DNA from 4 places in the Parasphingorhabdus pacifica genome. Region 1 is predicted to be linked to each of the others. Evidence: riboswitches for the same ligand, from Rfam matches in the RefSeq annotation. Region 1 holds a riboswitch; each other region holds the start of a gene.
The links. Region 1 has a riboswitch for cobalamin ahead of ACYVAN_RS21715 (Rossmann-like domain-containing protein). Riboswitches for the same ligand answer to the same signal wherever they lie in the genome.
Positions count from the first base shown of each region.

Region 1 (4,024 bases):
TGCTGCACACCGAACAGAACGTCGTCCACCTCGCCGTTGATCCCGCGCGGCCCCATGGTGAGTTCGGAAGCGCCCGCCGTGAGCAGGAGCATTCCGCGCTTCCCCGCCAACCGTCCCTCGCCGTAGCGGAGCGTGCGGCCGTTCTCCCGCACCCCGTAGGCGAATCCCTTGACGAAAACGCGGTCGAACCACCCTTTGAGGATGGCGGGCATGCCGTACCACCAGAGGGGAAACTGGAAGACCACGGCATCCGCCCACGCGAGCTTCTCCTGCTCCACGCGGATGTCCTCGCTCAACTCTCCCGAGGTGTACGCGCACCGGGACTCGTCACCGACGATCAGCCGCTCACGTGGATCGTGGGCGAAGTCCGCGCTGGCCACAACCGGATTCCAGCGCATGGCGTACAGATCGGACAGTCGTACCTCCTCGCCGCGCGCCCGCAGCTCGTCGATGCCCGCGTCGCGCAAGGACGCGCTGAGCGAACGCTGTTCCGGATGGGCGAATACCCACAACACCTTCATGCCGACCCCTCGAACCTCGTCTGCCGCTTCCGGCTACGAGCATCCGCCCGCCCACCGGGAACACACGAGTGGCCGGATGGACACCCTTCGAAAGAATCGGGCCACAACCTCTGTGGTCCGGACCGGGCGGCTTCCGGGCATCACCCGCTGACCGGGACCGGGATCTCGAAGTGGACGACGGGGCTGTAGTCACTGTTCTGCCGCGCGTCGTAGACCTCCTTGGCCACCCCGCGCCAGAACGACTCGGCACCCTCGATCGCCGGGTTCGTGTGCAGGTAGATCGTGTCGTATCCCGGCTCGTCGGCGATGAATCCGCACGCCATGTCGACGAGCTCGCGAGCCAGTCCGTGACGGCGGTGTTCGGGGCGGACGTACGTGCGGAAGATCTGCGCCGCGCCTTCCGCGCCGTAGCGGTCGGCGATCCACCTGGGATGCGGCGGACTCTTGGGGCCACTGGCCCGCACCGAGGCCGTGCCGACGACCTCGTCACCGAGCACGGCGACGAACAAGGCGTGGCCCGGAGTGCGGAAGTAGCTCGCCTCCATCTCGATCACGTCCGCATGCCACTCGGACACGTAGCCGTGCCCCATCACGCGGTAGAAGGTATCGAGCATCAGCGTGCGGGCGCTCTCGATGTCGGACCGGCACGCCCGCCTGACCTCGTACTCGCCGACCGCGCGGACCTCTTCCCGGGACACGTCTCCACCTCCGTAGACGAACTATTGAAAAGCACTTTCTATTGCATACTACTGGCGACAAAACGTGATCTAGGACCTGGAAGCCTTGACTCCACCCCCAGCGGCTGAAAAGTTCATGCGAAAGTTCAAGCGATGGTGCGCAGGAAGCCGGTGCGAATCCGGCACGGTCCCGCCACTGTGAGTGGAGAGCCACCTCCACCTGAGCCACTGCCGAGCACTCGGTGGGAAGGCCGGGGGTGACGTCGACCCACGAGTCAGGAGACTCGCACCGTCGTGCCGATTCGTACGGGGTCGCGGAGCCCCGGAGGAGGTACCCGTGCACTCGGACAAGTGCGTCATCATCCCGCTGACCATCCGACCGGAACGGTTCTCGGCAGCTCCACACGTCGTGTGATCCCCGCAGGCGCTGATCCTTCGCGCCCGCACTCGGCATCACCACTTCTTCCTCACGTGTGGAGACATCTGTGCCTTCTACTCCCCCACCTGCCGACCTGCGCGTCGGCGACAACCAGCTGGACCAGCTGATCGAAGCGGCCCGAGCCGACGGAAACCCGGCGGACACGACCGCCTCCGTGGCGTTCCTTACCGTGCAAGCCGCGCAGCACTCCGGCCGCCGGACCAGCTACCTCAACACGGTGCTCAGCGTGCGCATCGGAGCAGCCGTCGGATCCTGCGCCGTGGAGCCGGGGCAGATCAGCGACGACGTGGTCACCGACACCGTCGGCCGCGACATCGACGAGCTCCTCTCCCATCCCGAACGGGCCGTGCGGATGGCCGCACTCGACGCCTACCTGGCCCATCTCAGGCCACACGCCCAGCATCCGGCCGCCCGGACCGTCCGGATAGCCCCCGGAACCTCCCTGGAGAAGTCGATGGCACGGGCTCGGGCCGTCGCCCAGCTCGTCCCCGGCGGCGGCCGCGTCGCGGTGATCGGAGTGGTGAACTCGCTGCTGTCCGCACTGCGCGAGCGCGGGATCGACTACGTGCCGTGCGATCTCAAGGGCGGCCGCACCGAATGGGACGAACCCGTCCTCGAAGATCACCGGCAAGCGATCGAGCAGGCCGATGCCGTGCTCGCATCGGGGATGGTCCTGAACAACACCAGCTTCGACGACATCGTCGAGCAGTGCCGCGAACTCCGGCTGCCGCTGGTGATGTTCGCGCAGACCGGAAGCGCCGTCCTCCGCGAGCTGCTCGGCACCGACATCACCGCCCTGTCCGCCGAGCCATACCCCTTCTTCTGGCTGACCGGCGACGCCACCGACCTGCACTGCTACCGGGGTGATCGACCATGACGCTCGCCCAACAGGCGCCCGCGCGCGGCGGGCGGAAGTGCGACACGCTGCTGGATCTCATCGGTGACACCCCGGTGCTGCGAGTGGACACACCGCTGCCGCGGAGCCACCCGGGTTTCTGGGCGAAGCTCGAAGGGCTGGGCCCCGGCACGATGAAGGCTCGCGCGGCGCTGTCGATGCTGCGCGGCGCTCGGGAACGCGGTGAACTCCGCCCCGGCGGCACCATCGTGGAATCGAGCAGTGGGACCCTGGCGATCGGCCTGGCCTACGTCGGCATGGCCCTGGGGCATCCCGTGGTCATCGTCGCCGACCGGGAACTGGACCCGATGACCGCCGCCCTGCTGCGCTCCCACCGCGCACGTGTGGAGATCGTTTCCCGGCCGCACCCGGTGGGCGGCTGGCAGCGAGCACGGCTGGAACGAGTGCACGCGCTGCTCGCGGAGCTGCCCGGCGCCTACTGGCCGGACCAGTACAACAACCCGGACAACCCGGCCGGGTACCACGACGTCGGCCGGGAACTGATCGGACAGTTCGACCGCCTCGACGCGCTGGTGTGCAGCGTCGGCACCGGTGGGCACAGCGCCGGGATCGCGTCGATGCTCCGCGAGCACTGGCCGGACATCCGGATCGTGGGGGTGGACTCGGCCGGTTCGAGCGTGTTCGGCCACTCCGCCGAACGAAGGCTCATGCGCGGCCTGGGCAGCAGCATCCATCCGTCCAACGTCGCCTACCGGCACTTCGACGAGGTCCACTGGACCGGCCCGGCCGAAACCGCCGACGCTTGCCGGCGCATGGCCGCCGACGCGTTCGTCACCGGCGGTTGGAGCACCGGGGCGGCCGCGATGGTGGCCGCGTGGTGCGCGCGCGAACTCGGATCCGCCCGGGTGGCCGCGGTGTTTCCGGACGGTCCGCACCGCTACTGGGAAACCATCTACGACGACGATTTCTGCCGCAGGCACGAGCTCGTGCCCGCCGCCACCCAGCCGTCCGAAGTGGACAACATGGCCGCTTCGAAGGGATCGCGGTGGACCCGCTGCCGCGCGGTCAGCGATCCGTGCGGTCGACGTACCACCGAGCAGGGCGCGTGCCCGGTGTGCGAGGAGGAAACGAACCGATGACGAGTACGCGAGCTTTCCAGCAGCTCTCATGGCCCGCCCGACTGCTGGTCGTCAACCAGTTCGGCATCAACGTCGGCTTCTACATGTTGCTGCCGTTCCTCGCCTCCTACATGAGCCACGACCTCGGTTACGGCGCTGCGCTGATCGGCCTCGTGCTCGGCGTGCGCAATCTCAGCCAGCAGGGCATGTTCCTCGTCGGCGGGACGGCCGCGGACCGGCTCGGCTGCCGACCTATGATCATCCTCGGTTGCGGGTTGCGGGTGGTGGCGTTCGCCCTGTTCAGCTTCCTGACCTCGCTGCCCGGACTCGTCGTGGCCGTGGTCCTCACCGGGCTGGCCGGAGCGTTCTTCAACCCGGCCGTGCGCACCTACCTCATGCACGAGGCAGGCGAT
Region 1 is NZ_BAAGYS010000014.1:330,408-334,431, forward strand. Features, by position in the region: gene ACYVAN_RS21705 (NAD(P)H-dependent oxidoreductase) at 1-521, opposite strand, end outside; gene ACYVAN_RS21710 (GNAT family N-acetyltransferase) at 662-1,219, opposite strand; cobalamin riboswitch at 1,338-1,504, shown strand; gene ACYVAN_RS21715 (Rossmann-like domain-containing protein) at 1,684-2,514, shown strand; gene ACYVAN_RS21720 (PLP-dependent cysteine synthase family protein) at 2,511-3,632, shown strand; gene ACYVAN_RS21725 (MFS transporter) at 3,629-4,024, shown strand, end outside.

Region 2 (4,024 bases), on a different contig from region 1:
CGGGCCATCGGCGGCACCAGGTGGTCGACCAGTGTCGCGTGCACCCGCCGCTTCGCCTGGGTTCCCTCACCCGGGTCGTTGACCAGGAACGGGTAGATCAGCGGGAGGTCGGCGAGCGCGGCGTCCGGAGAACAGGCCGCGGACATGCCGGCCGTCTTGCCCGGCAACCATTCGAGGTTGCCGTGCTTGCCCAGGTGGACCATCGCGTGGGCGTCGAACTCGTCGAGCAGCCACCGGTAGGCCGCCAGGTAGTGGTGGCTCGGTGGCAGGTCCGGATCGTGGTAGATCGCGATCGGGTTCTCGCCGAAACCGCGGGGCGGCTGCACCATGAGCACGACGTTGCCCGCTCGGATCGCGGCGAGCACGATCTCGCCTTCCGAGTCCTGGGAGCGGTCGACGAACTGCTCGCCGGGCGGCGGTCCCCAGTGCTGCTCGACCTGGGTACGCAGTTCCTGGGGGAGCGTCGCGTACCAGGCGTTGTAGCGCTGGGCCGGAATGCGCACGGGGTTGCCTTCGAGCTGCTCTTCGCTGAGCCAGTCGGGATCCTGCCCGCCCGCCGCGATCAGGGCGTGGATCAGCGCGTCGCCGTCCTGCTCGGCGACTCCCGGAATGGCGTCCGCACCGGTCTCCGGACCGATGTCGTATCCCTGCTCGCGGAGTTCGCGCAGCACTCGGACGGCGGTGGCCGGGGTGTCGAGGCCGACGGCGTTACCGATCCGGGAGTGCTTGGTGGGGTAGGCCGAGAGCATCAGGGCCAGCCGCTTGTCCTGCGGCGGAACGTGTCGGAGTCGCCCGTGCCGGACGGCGATGCCCGCCACCCGCGCGGCCCGTTCCGGGTCGGCCACGTAGACGGGCAGTCCCTCGGAATCGTTCTCCTTGAACGAGAACGGGACCGTGATCAGGCGTCCGTCGAACTCGGGCACGGCAACCTGAGTGGCCATGTCCAAAGGGGACAGACCTTCGTCGTTCTCCTGCCAGGCCTCTCGGCTGCTGGTCAGGCAGAGTCCCTGCAGGATCGGGATGTCCAGATCGGCGAGCGCTCCGATGTCCCACGCTTCGTCGTCACCACCGGCGGTGGCGGTGGCCGGGCGGGTGCCACCGGCGGCGAGGACGGTGACGACGAGCGCGTCGGCGCGCTGAAGCGTCTCGATCAGTTCCGGCTCGGGGGCGCGCAGGGACGCGCAGAACACCGGTAGCGCCTGGCCACCCGCGTCTTCGACGGCGTCGCACAGGGCGTGCGCGAAGGCGGTGTTGCCGGCCATGTGGTGCGCGCGGTAGTACAGCACCGCCACGGTCGGGCCCTCGTCGCGGCGGGGAGTGCGGTCGAGCAGGCCCCACCGCGGCGTTTCGGCGGGCGGTTCGAACCCGTTGCCGGTGAGCAGCACCGTGTCCGAGAGGAAGTTGAACAGCTGGGTGAGGTTCTCGGGTCCGCCTTGGGCCAGGTACGAGTGTGCTTCCGCGCACACGCCGCCGGGCACCGTGGAGCACTCCATCAGTTCGGCGTCCGGCGCTTGCTCGCCACCGAGCACGACGACGGGGCGCGGGCCGGCCAGCAGGGCGTCGAGACCTTCCTCCCATGCGCGGCGTCCGCCCAGCAGGCGCACGACCACCAGGTCGACGTCTTCGAGCAGCGGTGGCAGGTCGTCCACGCCGAGCCGGGCCGGGTTTCCGAGCCGGTACTCGGCGGCACTGGCCCGCGCACTGAGCAGGTCTGTGTCCGAAGTGGACAGAAGCAGGATCATGCGGTTCGCTCCTCGGCGATGGAGACCTGAACGGTGAAGGGGAAGAACACGGAGACGCGAGACGTGCGTCTGCTGCGCATGGTGAGCCTTCCTCGGGGGTCCTCGCCCCCGGGTCGTCGGGCGCGGCGACCGGAGTCTCCTGGCTTCCGGATCAACGCTCGCTCCGGTCTTCCCGCCCGCTGCGGGGCAGTGACCTGTCGTGGAGTCCGCTCCCCGGTGACAGTGGCGGGACCGCGCCGGACTCGCACCGGCTTCCTCCGCCTGTCGCCGCTCAAATGCTGTGACCACTCTCCGCAACAGGCCGATCTTCCGTCAAGTTGACCCCGGCATGACGCGCGTCGCAGCAACGCGTTTTGCGTCCGCAACTACCGCGGACCGTAGGATCGGCGCGTGTTCGAAACTTCCAGAGCCGAACGTGACGCCTGCCCCGGTGCTCTCCGTGTCCACGAAGCCGCGGACGGTGGCCTCGCGCGGGTGCGCGTGCCCGGTGGAGCCATGACGACCGCCCAGTTCCGGGCCGTCGGTGAGGCTGCCGCGGAACTGGGAAGTGGGGGAATGGAGCTGACTTCCAGGGCGAACCTGCAGGTCAGAGGGCTCAACTCCGGTTGCGGGCAGGAGTTCGCCCAACGGCTGGCCGCGGTCGGCCTGCTGCCTTCCGCGACACACGAGCGGGTCCGCAACGTCCTCGGTTCGCCCACCGCCGATGGGGACGCGATGTGGGACGTGCGTGCCGTTGCCCACGAGCTCGACGTCCTGCTCTGCGCGATCCCCGACCTCGCCGAGCTGCCGGGACGGTTCTTGTTCGCGGTGGACGGCGGTGGGGGCGACGTCGCCGCGCTCGCCGCCGACGTCTGTCTGTACCCGCTGCGCTCCGACTCGATCGCGTTGCTGCTGGCCGGAACCGACTCGGGTGTCCGCGTGGCCCCGGGCGAAGCCGCGCGGGCGGCCGTGGCCGCCGCGGAGGCATTTCTCACCGAGCGCGGCCGCCAGGGATCGCTGGCCTGGCGGCTGACCGAGCTCGACAACGGCGTGCAGGCCATCGCGGGCAAGGTGCTGGCCGTGCGCGACGCCGTCTGGAGCCCGCCCGAACCTGTTCCCGCGCGGCCGTTGCCGACACATGCGCAGGTCGGAGAGCTCTTCCGGCAATACGGGCGGATCACCGTGGGTGTGGGAGCACCTCTGGGCCGACTGTCGCCGGAGCAGGTGGATATCATCGCCGCTGCGTCCGGCACCGCCGGTGAGCTCCGCCTGACACCGTGGCGAACCATCGTCCTGCCCGGCCTGCCCGCCGACGAGGCGGACCGGTGGTTGTCGGACCTGGGCGCGCACGGCCTGGTCGTCGACCGGGAACAGGGGCGGACCGGAGTGACGTCGTGCACCGGTCGCCCCGGCTGCGCCAAAGCCCTCGCCGACGTCCGCAACGATGCGGAACGCGCCATGCGGCGCCCGATCGGAGGCGAGCTGCCCGTGCACTGGGTGGGTTGCACGCGGCGGTGCGGCCGACCCCAGGGGCCGGTGGTGGAAGTGCTGGCCACGGAGGCCGGCTACGAGATCGGGCTCGACGGCCGCACGTACGCGACCGAAGCCGACATCGACCAGGTATCCGCCGCGCTGGACGTGGCACGGAGGAAAGAGTGAACGAGGACAGCGGGACCACCCGCCACAGCGGAGTGCCGGAGTACATCCGGGAAGGCGCGGAGATCTACCGCCACTCCTTCGCCACCATTCGCGCCGAAGCGGAGCTCGGCGGCCTACCGTCCGAAGTGGCCGGTGTCGCGGTGCGGATGATCCACGCCTGCGGCATGGTCGACCTCGTCGAGGACCTGGCCTACTCGCCGAACGTCGTGCTCGACGCCCGCGCGGCACTGCGCGGTGGCGCACCGGTCTTCTGCGACGCGGCGATGGTCGCGGCCGGGGTGACCCGGCGACGCCTGCCCGCGAACAACGACATCATCTGCACCCTCTCCGACGAGCGGGTACCGGGGCTCGCCCAGCAGCTGGGCACCACGCGCAGCGCCGCGGCGATGGAACTGTGGCGAGACCGGTTGGAAGGCTCGATCGTCGCCATCGGGAACGCGCCGACTGCGCTGTTCCGGTTGTTGGAAATGATCGAGGCAGGCGCCGGTCGGCCCGCCGCGGTACTGGGCGTCCCGGTCGGGTTCATCGGTGCCGTCGAATCGAAGGAAGCGCTGGTCTCGCACGCGAGCAGCCTGGAGCACCTGGTCGTCCACGGCCGCAGGGGCGGCAGTGCGATGACCGTGGCAGCCATCAACGCGATCGCG
Region 2 is NZ_BAAGYS010000002.1:224,885-228,908, reverse strand. Features, by position in the region: gene cobN (cobaltochelatase subunit CobN) at 1-1,742, opposite strand, end outside; cobalamin riboswitch at 1,875-2,000, opposite strand; gene cobG (precorrin-3B synthase) at 2,133-3,380, shown strand; gene ACYVAN_RS01035 (precorrin-8X methylmutase) at 3,377-4,024, shown strand, end outside.
Region 2: linked by a shared signal. The riboswitch ahead of cobN (cobaltochelatase subunit CobN) and the one ahead of ACYVAN_RS21715 (Rossmann-like domain-containing protein) in region 1 are both predicted to bind cobalamin.

Region 3 (4,024 bases), 200 kb from region 1:
AGAGCTGGTCGCAGTGCATCGCGGCCAGGTTGAGGTCGTGCAAGGCGATGATCGCGGTCAACGGCAGGTTCGTCACCAGGTTGAGCAGGTCGAGCTGGTATTGGATGTCCAGATGGTTCGTCGGTTCGTCGAGGAGCAGTTCGCGGGGCTGTTGCGCCAGAGCGCGGGCGATCTGCACGCGTTGGCGCTCTCCGCCGGACAGCGTCCGCCAGGAGCGGTCGGTTTTGCCTTCCAAGTCGGTCCGGGCGAGCGCCGAACGCACAGCGGCCGCGTCCTCTCCCGAGGGCGCGGCCCAGGCTTTGCGGTGCGGAATCCGCCCCAGCCGGACGATGTCGAGCACGTTGAGATCCACCTGGGTGTCCGCCTGCTGCTCGACGACGGCCACCCGCCGGGCGATGGTCTTGCGCGCCAGCTCGTTCAACGGCCGCCCGTCCAGGTAAACCACGCCGGAGCTCGGACCGAGAACCCCGGAAAGCAACCGGAGCAACGTGGTCTTGCCCGAACCGTTCGGCCCGAGCAGACCCACCGTGGAGCCCGGTGCCGGCGTGAGACTCACCCCGTCCAGGATGAGTTGCCCACCGGCGGTCCGGCTGACGCGTTCGGTGTCGAGCCCTTGTCCCGCGGACATCATGGCCTCCGGGTGCGGTAGAGGACCAGCACGAAGGCCGGTACGCCGATCAGCGAGGTGACCACTCCCACCGGCACCTCCTGCGGGTCGAGCACTGTTCGGGCCAGGGTGTCGACCCACACCAGGAAGATCGCACCGGCCACCGCGGTCGCGGGGAGCAGTCGGGTGTGCAGGGCACCGGTCAGCGCCCGCGCCGCGTGCGGGAGCACCAGACCGACGAAACCGACTGCTCCCGACGTGCTCACCAACGTCGCGGTGAGCAGAGCGGTCACCGCCAGCAGCACGATTCGGGTCCTGGTCACCGGCACGCCGAGAGCGGCCGCCGCGTCCTGGCCGAAGGCGAACGCGTCGAGCGTTCGGGCGTGGCCGAAGCACACCAGCACGGCGACCAGCAGCACGGCCGCGCACACCGATACTTCCGGCCACGAAGCGCTGCTGAACGAGCCCAGCATCCAGAACAGCACACCCCGGGTCGTTTCCGCATCGGCGGCGGTGAGCACGATGAACGAGGTGATCGCGGAGAACAGCTGCATGGCGGCGACACCCGAGAGCACCACGCGATCCGTGGTCCCGCCCAGGATGTGGCTGAGCAGCAGTACGAGTCCGAACGAGAGCACCGCACCCAGGAAGGCACCCGTCGAGATCGAGAGCAGCCCACCTCCGGCACCGAGCACCACCACCACGACCGCTCCGGCCGAAGCGCCCGAGGACACTCCGAGCACGAACGGGTCCGCGAGCGGGTTCCGCAGCATCGACTGCATGACCGCACCGCAGACGGCCAGTCCCGCACCGCAGACCGCGGACAGCAGCACCCGCGGAAACCGCAGGTTCCACACGATCCCTTCGCGGATGGGGCTCAGCTCGGATTCGGCCACGCCGACCCGGGACAGGAGCGTCGTCCACACGTCGCCTACGCCGATGCCGGCAGGGCCGATGGTGACGGCGATCGCGATGGACACCGCCAGCACGGCGATGCCCAGCACCGGCAACCAAACCGCGTGCGCGCGAGCCCGGTCCGTGGTGGAGGTCGTTAACGCGGGTGTCTCCGTCCTCAACCCGTCAACCCGAACTCGCGCAATGCGGCCGCGACCTTCTCGACGCCATCGACGGTGCGCATCGTCGGGTTCATCGCCTGTCCGGTGAGGGGGACGTACCGGTCGTTCTCGACCGCGTCCATCTCACGTGCCACCGGATGCGTCTCCAAGAATTCGATCTTGCTTCGGGCCGTCTCGGCGGTTTCCGAATTCCGGGTGAGATCTCCCAGCACGAGAACATCGGGATTGCGTTGAGCGACCGTCTCCCAGTTGATCTGCGGCCACTCCTGCTTGGTGTCGTCGAAGACGTTCTTCGCATCCAGCGTGCGGGTGATCACTCCCGGTGCGCCGCAGCAGCCTGCCATGTACGGCGATTCGGAGTTGGCGAACCAAAAGAGCAGTCTCGCGTGCGAAGCGTCGATGTCGGCGGTGGCTTCGCGCATTCGGTTCTGCAGGTCGGCGACGAGTTGTTCACCCCGTTCCGCCACGTCGAAAATGCGGGCGATTTCCCGGATTTCGGTGTAGACGAGGTCCATTTTCAGGGGTTCGTGCCGGGCGCCGTCGCCGCTGCCGCTGTTGTCCTTCGCACAGTCGGCGGGGGAGAGGTAGGTCGGCACTCCGAGTTCGTCGAACTGCGCGCGGGTCGCCACGCCACCCTTGCTCAGCGTCGAGGCGAACGACGATGCGGCGAAGTCCGGCTCGGCCGCGAGAACGCGCTCGAACGACGGGTAGTTCTCGGCGAGGCGCGGTACCTCGGCGTTCTCCTCAGCCAGCTCCGGTAGTACGGGATCCGTCCAGGTCGCGGTACCCACCATCCGGTCGGAGAGGCCCAAGGCCAGCATGATCTCGGCGCTGCCCTGGTTGAGCGCGACAGCCCGCTGCGGCGGGTGCTCCAGCTGAACCTGTTCACCACAGTTGTCCAGCGAAAGGTGGTCACCGGCGTCGGCATCCGGTTCGGCAGCTGTTCCCCCGGAACAGCCGGACAGCGCGAGTGCTGCGGTGAGAAGCACAGCGGTACAGCAGGCGGAAAAGTTTTTCGCCACGGATTTCCTCCCCGTGCGGGGCTCGGTCGCGAAGCCCGGTCCTACGGTTTCCGCTCAGCCGAAACGCGTTCGACTGAGTGGCCAGCAGGTCTTCGGACTCGGGGTCGTCCGAGTGGGAACTCCTTCCCGGGCAGTTCGCCCAGTGGCCGTGTTCCTGCTCGTCGCCGCTCACCGCTGCGCGTCAGTTCCGGATTCTCACCGGATTCCCAAGCCATTCACGATGGCTATTACTGGCAGCCGGACGCTATCACGGCAATGTGCGGCGAGATGGGGACCATGATGTGACGCACAATGTCGTCGGTGGCGACGTGAGCGACGGGGCCGGGATGTGTGCGGCGCGCGTTTCGCCCAAGCTGCAGCGTTGCACGGCGTCGGATTCTCCTGTGATTCATCGGTATCGGGGCGTTCGAAATCACGAGAAGAGGGGTGCTCCGGGCTTCGACGGCAGCTGGTTCGGGCGGTCGGTGGTTCTCCGCTGCCTTGGCGAGTGGGAGTGGGTGGGAACACACTGCAGGACGTGCAGACCTTTCTCCCGTATCCGGACTTCATCGAGACCGCGCGCGTGCTCGACACCAAGCGACTTGGCAAGCAACGGGTGGAGACGATGCAGGTCCTCCGCGCGCTGACGGTGCCGGGGTACGGCTGGCGTACCCATCCCGCGGTCGTGATGTGGACGGGTTACGCGGAGTTGCTCGCCCGCTACGGCCTCGACGTGTGCGCCGTGTGGTGTTCGGCCGGTTACCGGGACACATGTGCCGCGACGATCGCTGCCGATCTGGAACGGGCGGCCGGTACCACCACCGTGCGAACCCGGGAGGAACTGGCCCTCGTCGGAGAACTGCCGCCGTGGCTCGGTGATCGGCGATTCCATCGCAGCCACCAGTCTGCGCTGTTGCGCAAGGACCCGGGCCACTACCGCAGGTATTTTCCCGGTGTGCGATCGGATCTGCCGTACGTGTGGCCGGTCTCGGACCGCTCGCGCGATGACTGACCACTCCGGTCGTCGGGGCAATCGATTGCGCGGAGATGTCCTGGAACTGGGATTCCGAGAATTCAGGAGTTGCGGGGCTGCTATCCGTCCGGAAGCGGCAACGGTGAGCGCGAGAGCAGTTCCCGGAACTCGTGTACCGGCAGCGGAGCCGCGAACAAGTACCCCTGGTAGGCGTCCACGCCGAGACCGTGCAACAGGCGGTACTGAGTGGCGGTCTCGACTCCTTCCGCAATGCACGTGCGGCCCATCGCGCGGGCGAGTTCCACCACGGCGCGTGCGATGCCCAGGTCGGACGGGTCCGATCCCATCCCGGAAACGAACCGTCGAT
Region 3 is NZ_BAAGYS010000014.1:134,279-138,302, reverse strand. Features, by position in the region: gene ACYVAN_RS20800 (ABC transporter ATP-binding protein) at 1-628, opposite strand, end outside; gene ACYVAN_RS20795 (FecCD family ABC transporter permease) at 628-1,683, opposite strand; gene ACYVAN_RS20790 (ABC transporter substrate-binding protein) at 1,680-2,672, opposite strand; cobalamin riboswitch at 2,772-2,955, opposite strand; gene ACYVAN_RS20785 (MSMEG_6728 family protein) at 3,223-3,696, shown strand; gene ACYVAN_RS20780 (putative bifunctional diguanylate cyclase/phosphodiesterase) at 3,777-4,024, opposite strand, start outside.
Region 3: linked by a shared signal. The riboswitch ahead of ACYVAN_RS20790 (ABC transporter substrate-binding protein) and the one ahead of ACYVAN_RS21715 (Rossmann-like domain-containing protein) in region 1 are both predicted to bind cobalamin.

Region 4 (4,024 bases), on a different contig from region 1:
GTGAGACCGACCAGCGCTACGATCAGACCACCGATCACGAACGCGAGCGCGGATCCGAGCACACCAGCGTCGTCGATGTACTGACCGGCCAGGACAACCCAGCCGAATCCGATCATCGAACCGAATCCGACCGCCAATACGTCTTTACGTCTGAGTACTCGCTCGAACGGACGCTCATCACTGCTCATGTGCGCTCCCGAATGCCGGGACGGAAGTATCGAAGCCACATCCTGCAGCGAGCGGAAGAGGTTGACAATACCCGGACCGGCACGCGGTCCATCTCGTAGCCGCTTACTCCAAATGGGGCACGGCTCACCCTCTACAGCCGGGCTGAGCCCGTTTCACATACACCCGAGTAGCACGAGATTCCGACACCGAGCAAGGGAACCCTTCTTCCACAACTGAGAGAAAAGTTCCCTTGCTGACACCCCTGTGGTGAGACCCGGCACAAGGCGATGGGTCTTGCCATCCGGAGCCCAACGAGTAGGGTTCAGGACGCTGATGGTTCACCGGCGGCGAGGGATCGTGACCGGTGAGGCAAGAGGGAACCCGGTGTAACTCCGGGACTGCCCCGCAGCGGTGAGTGGGAACGAACGCCGTCGCCGCCCGTTTTCGGTCGGCAAAGCACTGGGCATGCCTGGGAAGCTGACGGCTAGTAGGAACATCCGAAATGGGACCGCCCACGAGTCCGAAGACCTGCCATCGGTGCGCACACCAGCGTGTGTGCGCTCGTCCGTGGCCTCGAGGGAGGGCGAGCGGGCACTGCGGCCACTCCACCGGACTGGTCTGCGGTACGCGTTCACCTCTTCGGGGCTGTCGGACTTGCCGTGTCACCGAGCTCGCGAGGAGAGAGCTTTGACCAGCACGATCGGATCGACCGTACTCGGATATCCGCGCATCGGGCCGCGCCGCGAACTGAAGCGGGCGTTGGAAAGTTACTGGGCATCCCGTATCGGGGAAGAAGAACTCAGGGATGTGGCCCGGACGCTACGCACGAACACGTGGCGGGAACTTCATGACGAAGGTGTGAACTCGGTACCGAGCAACACTTTCTCCTTCTACGACCAGGTGTTGGACACTGCTGTCACGTTCGGCGCAGTGCCCGAGCGGTACACGCGTCTGGGACTCGGACCGTTGGACACCTATTTCGCGATGGCACGAGGCGTTGAGTCGACGCCTCCACTCGAGATGACCAAGTGGTTCGACACCAACTACCACTACCTCGTCCCCGAGATCGGCCCGGATACGGAGTTCGCACTGGCCGACCGCACTCCCGTCGAGCAGTGCCACGAAGCTGCCGATATGGGCGTGCTCACCCGCCCGGTTGTGGTCGGACCGCTGACGTTCTTGTTGTTGTCCAAACCAGCACAGGGCTCCCCGAAATCGTTTCGTACCGTGGACAAGCTCGATGACCTGGTGCCCTCCTATGTCGATCTCTTGCGCGAGCTCCACGAAGCCGGTGTGGAGTGGGTCCAGTTGGACGAGCCGGCCTTCGCCGCCGACCGATCCACCGAAGAACTGGCTCTGCTGCGTCGCGCCTACGACGAAATCGCGCACGCGACCGACCGACCGAAGCTGATGGTGGCTCCCTACTTCGGAGATCCGAGGGAGGCGTTGGGCGTTCTCGCTGAGACCGATGTCGAGGCGATCGCCCTGGATCTCGTCGCAGGGCGGCCCGTTATAGATCGGCTGCCCGCCATCCATGGTCTGCGAAACAAGACCTTGGTCGCCGGCTTGGTGGACGGACGCAACATCTGGCGTACGGACCTGGACTCAGCACTCGGCACCGCCGCTACCCTTCTCGGGTTTGCCGGTGACGTGTCGATCGCGACATCGTGTTCGTTGCTGCACGTGCCCTATGACGTTGATGCCGAAACCAGCATCGACGAGGAGATCAAACCATGGTTGGCCTTCGCGAAGCAGAAGGTCTCCGAAGTGGTCCTGCTCAATCGTGCGCTACGAGACGGCCGGAATGCGGTGGCCGACGAACTCTCAGTTCAAAATTCGTTGATCGAAGCTCGGCGAAATTCAGCTCGTCGACATGACGGCAACGTCCGGCAACGGGTCAGGGATTTGACCTCAGGTGACTTTCAACGGCCCGACTACGCTGTTCGGCGCGAAGCTCAGCGACAAACCCTGAATCTGCCTCCGCTTCCCACCACGACCATCGGTTCGTTCCCGCAGACCAGTGACGTGCGGAAAGCTCGTGCAGCACTGCGCAACGGCACGATCGACCGGGCGACCTACAACCGTCGGATGTTCGACGAGATCGAACGCATCGTTCGGTTGCAGGAGCAACTCGGACTGGATGTTCTCGTCCACGGCGAACCCGAACGCAACGACATGGTCCAGTACTTCTCCGAACACATGTCCGGCTTCGTCAGTACGGACAACGGGTGGGTGCAATCGTACGGGTCTCGCTGTGTGCGCCCACCGATTCTCTTCGGCGATGTGTCCCGACCGCACGCGATCACCGTCGACTGGACGAAGCAGGCGCAACAGCTGACCGCAAAACCGGTGAAGGGGATGTTGACGGGCCCCGTCACCATCTTGGCTTGGTCGTTCGTTCGGGATGACCAACCACTCGCGGACACGGCGATGCAGGTCGGATTGGCCATCGGTGAGGAGGTTCGGGATCTCGAAGCAGCCGGCGTCGGCGTTGTACAGGTTGACGAGCCTGCGTTGCGAGAACTGCTTCCGCTCCGCAGAGAAGGTCACGAGGCGTATTTGAGTTGGGCTGTGGATTCGTTCCGGTTGGCCACGTCCGGTGTCGCGGATTCAACTCAGATCCACACGCACCTGTGCTATTCGGAGTTCGGTGATGTGATCGACGCGATCGTCGCTTTGCAGGCGGATGTCACCAGCATCGAAGCCGCGCGGTCCCGAATGGAGGTCCTCGACGATCTCAATGCGGTCGGGTTCGCTCGCGGCGTCGGCCCTGGCGTGTACGACATTCATTCACCTCGAGTGCCTGGGGTCGACGAGGTGGAAGAGTTGCTGCGTGCCGCGCTGCGGTCGGTCCCCGCGGACCGCCTGTGGGTTAATCCCGACTGCGGGTTGAAGACTCGTGGATACGCTGAAGTCGAGGATGCGTTGCGCAATACCGTGGCGGCCGCTGAGAAGGTGCGGGCCTCGCTCCGGTGACTCGTGAGCATGGGAACTTTTCTTTCATGTGTGGAAGAAAAGTTCCCATGCTCTCAACGCCTGCTGAGGCGACGAACGCCGCGGGTCAAACCGTCAGGGACGTGTTCCAGCTTCACCGGAAGCTTTCGGAGTAGGACGAGTAGCACGATCAGCAGGATGAGCACTATCCAACCGCTCCAGCTGAGCAAGCCCACGTGGGCATTGTTGATCGGGTTACCCGCGGCGACGAAGATCAGCGGCAGCCCGGCGGAGGCGTTCAGGAACCCGTGGGCGATAGCGGGCGGCCACACGCTGCGAGACACGAGCCGCAACCAGCCCAGCAGTACGCCCACGAGTGTGCAGAAGCAGACCATCATGATGAAGGAGACGACGACCGGAACTGTCGGATAGTTGTAGCCGAGAACCAGCACGGGGGCATGCCACAAGCCCCACAACACTCCTGTGACGAGGAATGCGCCGGGTTGCCCCAGCGGGATCAGGTTCGGCAGCAGGTATCCGCGCCAGCCCCATTCTTCCCCGAACGCTGCGGCGACGTTGAACCAGCCGAGAAGAAAGACTTGGGCGACTTCGGTCAGCGCGAGGGTGTTCGGGGATGTCTCGGGCTCGCCGATCACTTCGGTGTGGTTCTGTTCGGCCAGGCCGGAGAATCCCGTCCAGTCCGCGTGGTAAACGCCGAGCAGATCGCCCACCAGGAGGGCGAGCAGCATGACGACCGGTGGGCCGAGCCAGGCGACAAGCGAGTACCGCCACCATGATCGAAACCCGCCCGGGGACCGGATGCCCGTGGCGCGGAGGAGGTCGGGTTTCGGGCTGACCCATTTGCTCACGACGAAGGTAGCGACGGCCGGCATGAACATCATGGCGGTGAGCACGAGCGGCG
Region 4 is NZ_BAAGYS010000002.1:505,873-509,896, forward strand. Features, by position in the region: gene ACYVAN_RS02345 (APC family permease) at 1-188, opposite strand, end outside; cobalamin riboswitch at 486-718, shown strand; gene metE (5-methyltetrahydropteroyltriglutamate--homocysteine S-methyltransferase) at 856-3,144, shown strand; gene ACYVAN_RS02355 (CPBP family intramembrane glutamic endopeptidase) at 3,198-4,024, opposite strand, start outside.
Region 4: linked by a shared signal. The riboswitch ahead of metE (5-methyltetrahydropteroyltriglutamate--homocysteine S-methyltransferase) and the one ahead of ACYVAN_RS21715 (Rossmann-like domain-containing protein) in region 1 are both predicted to bind cobalamin.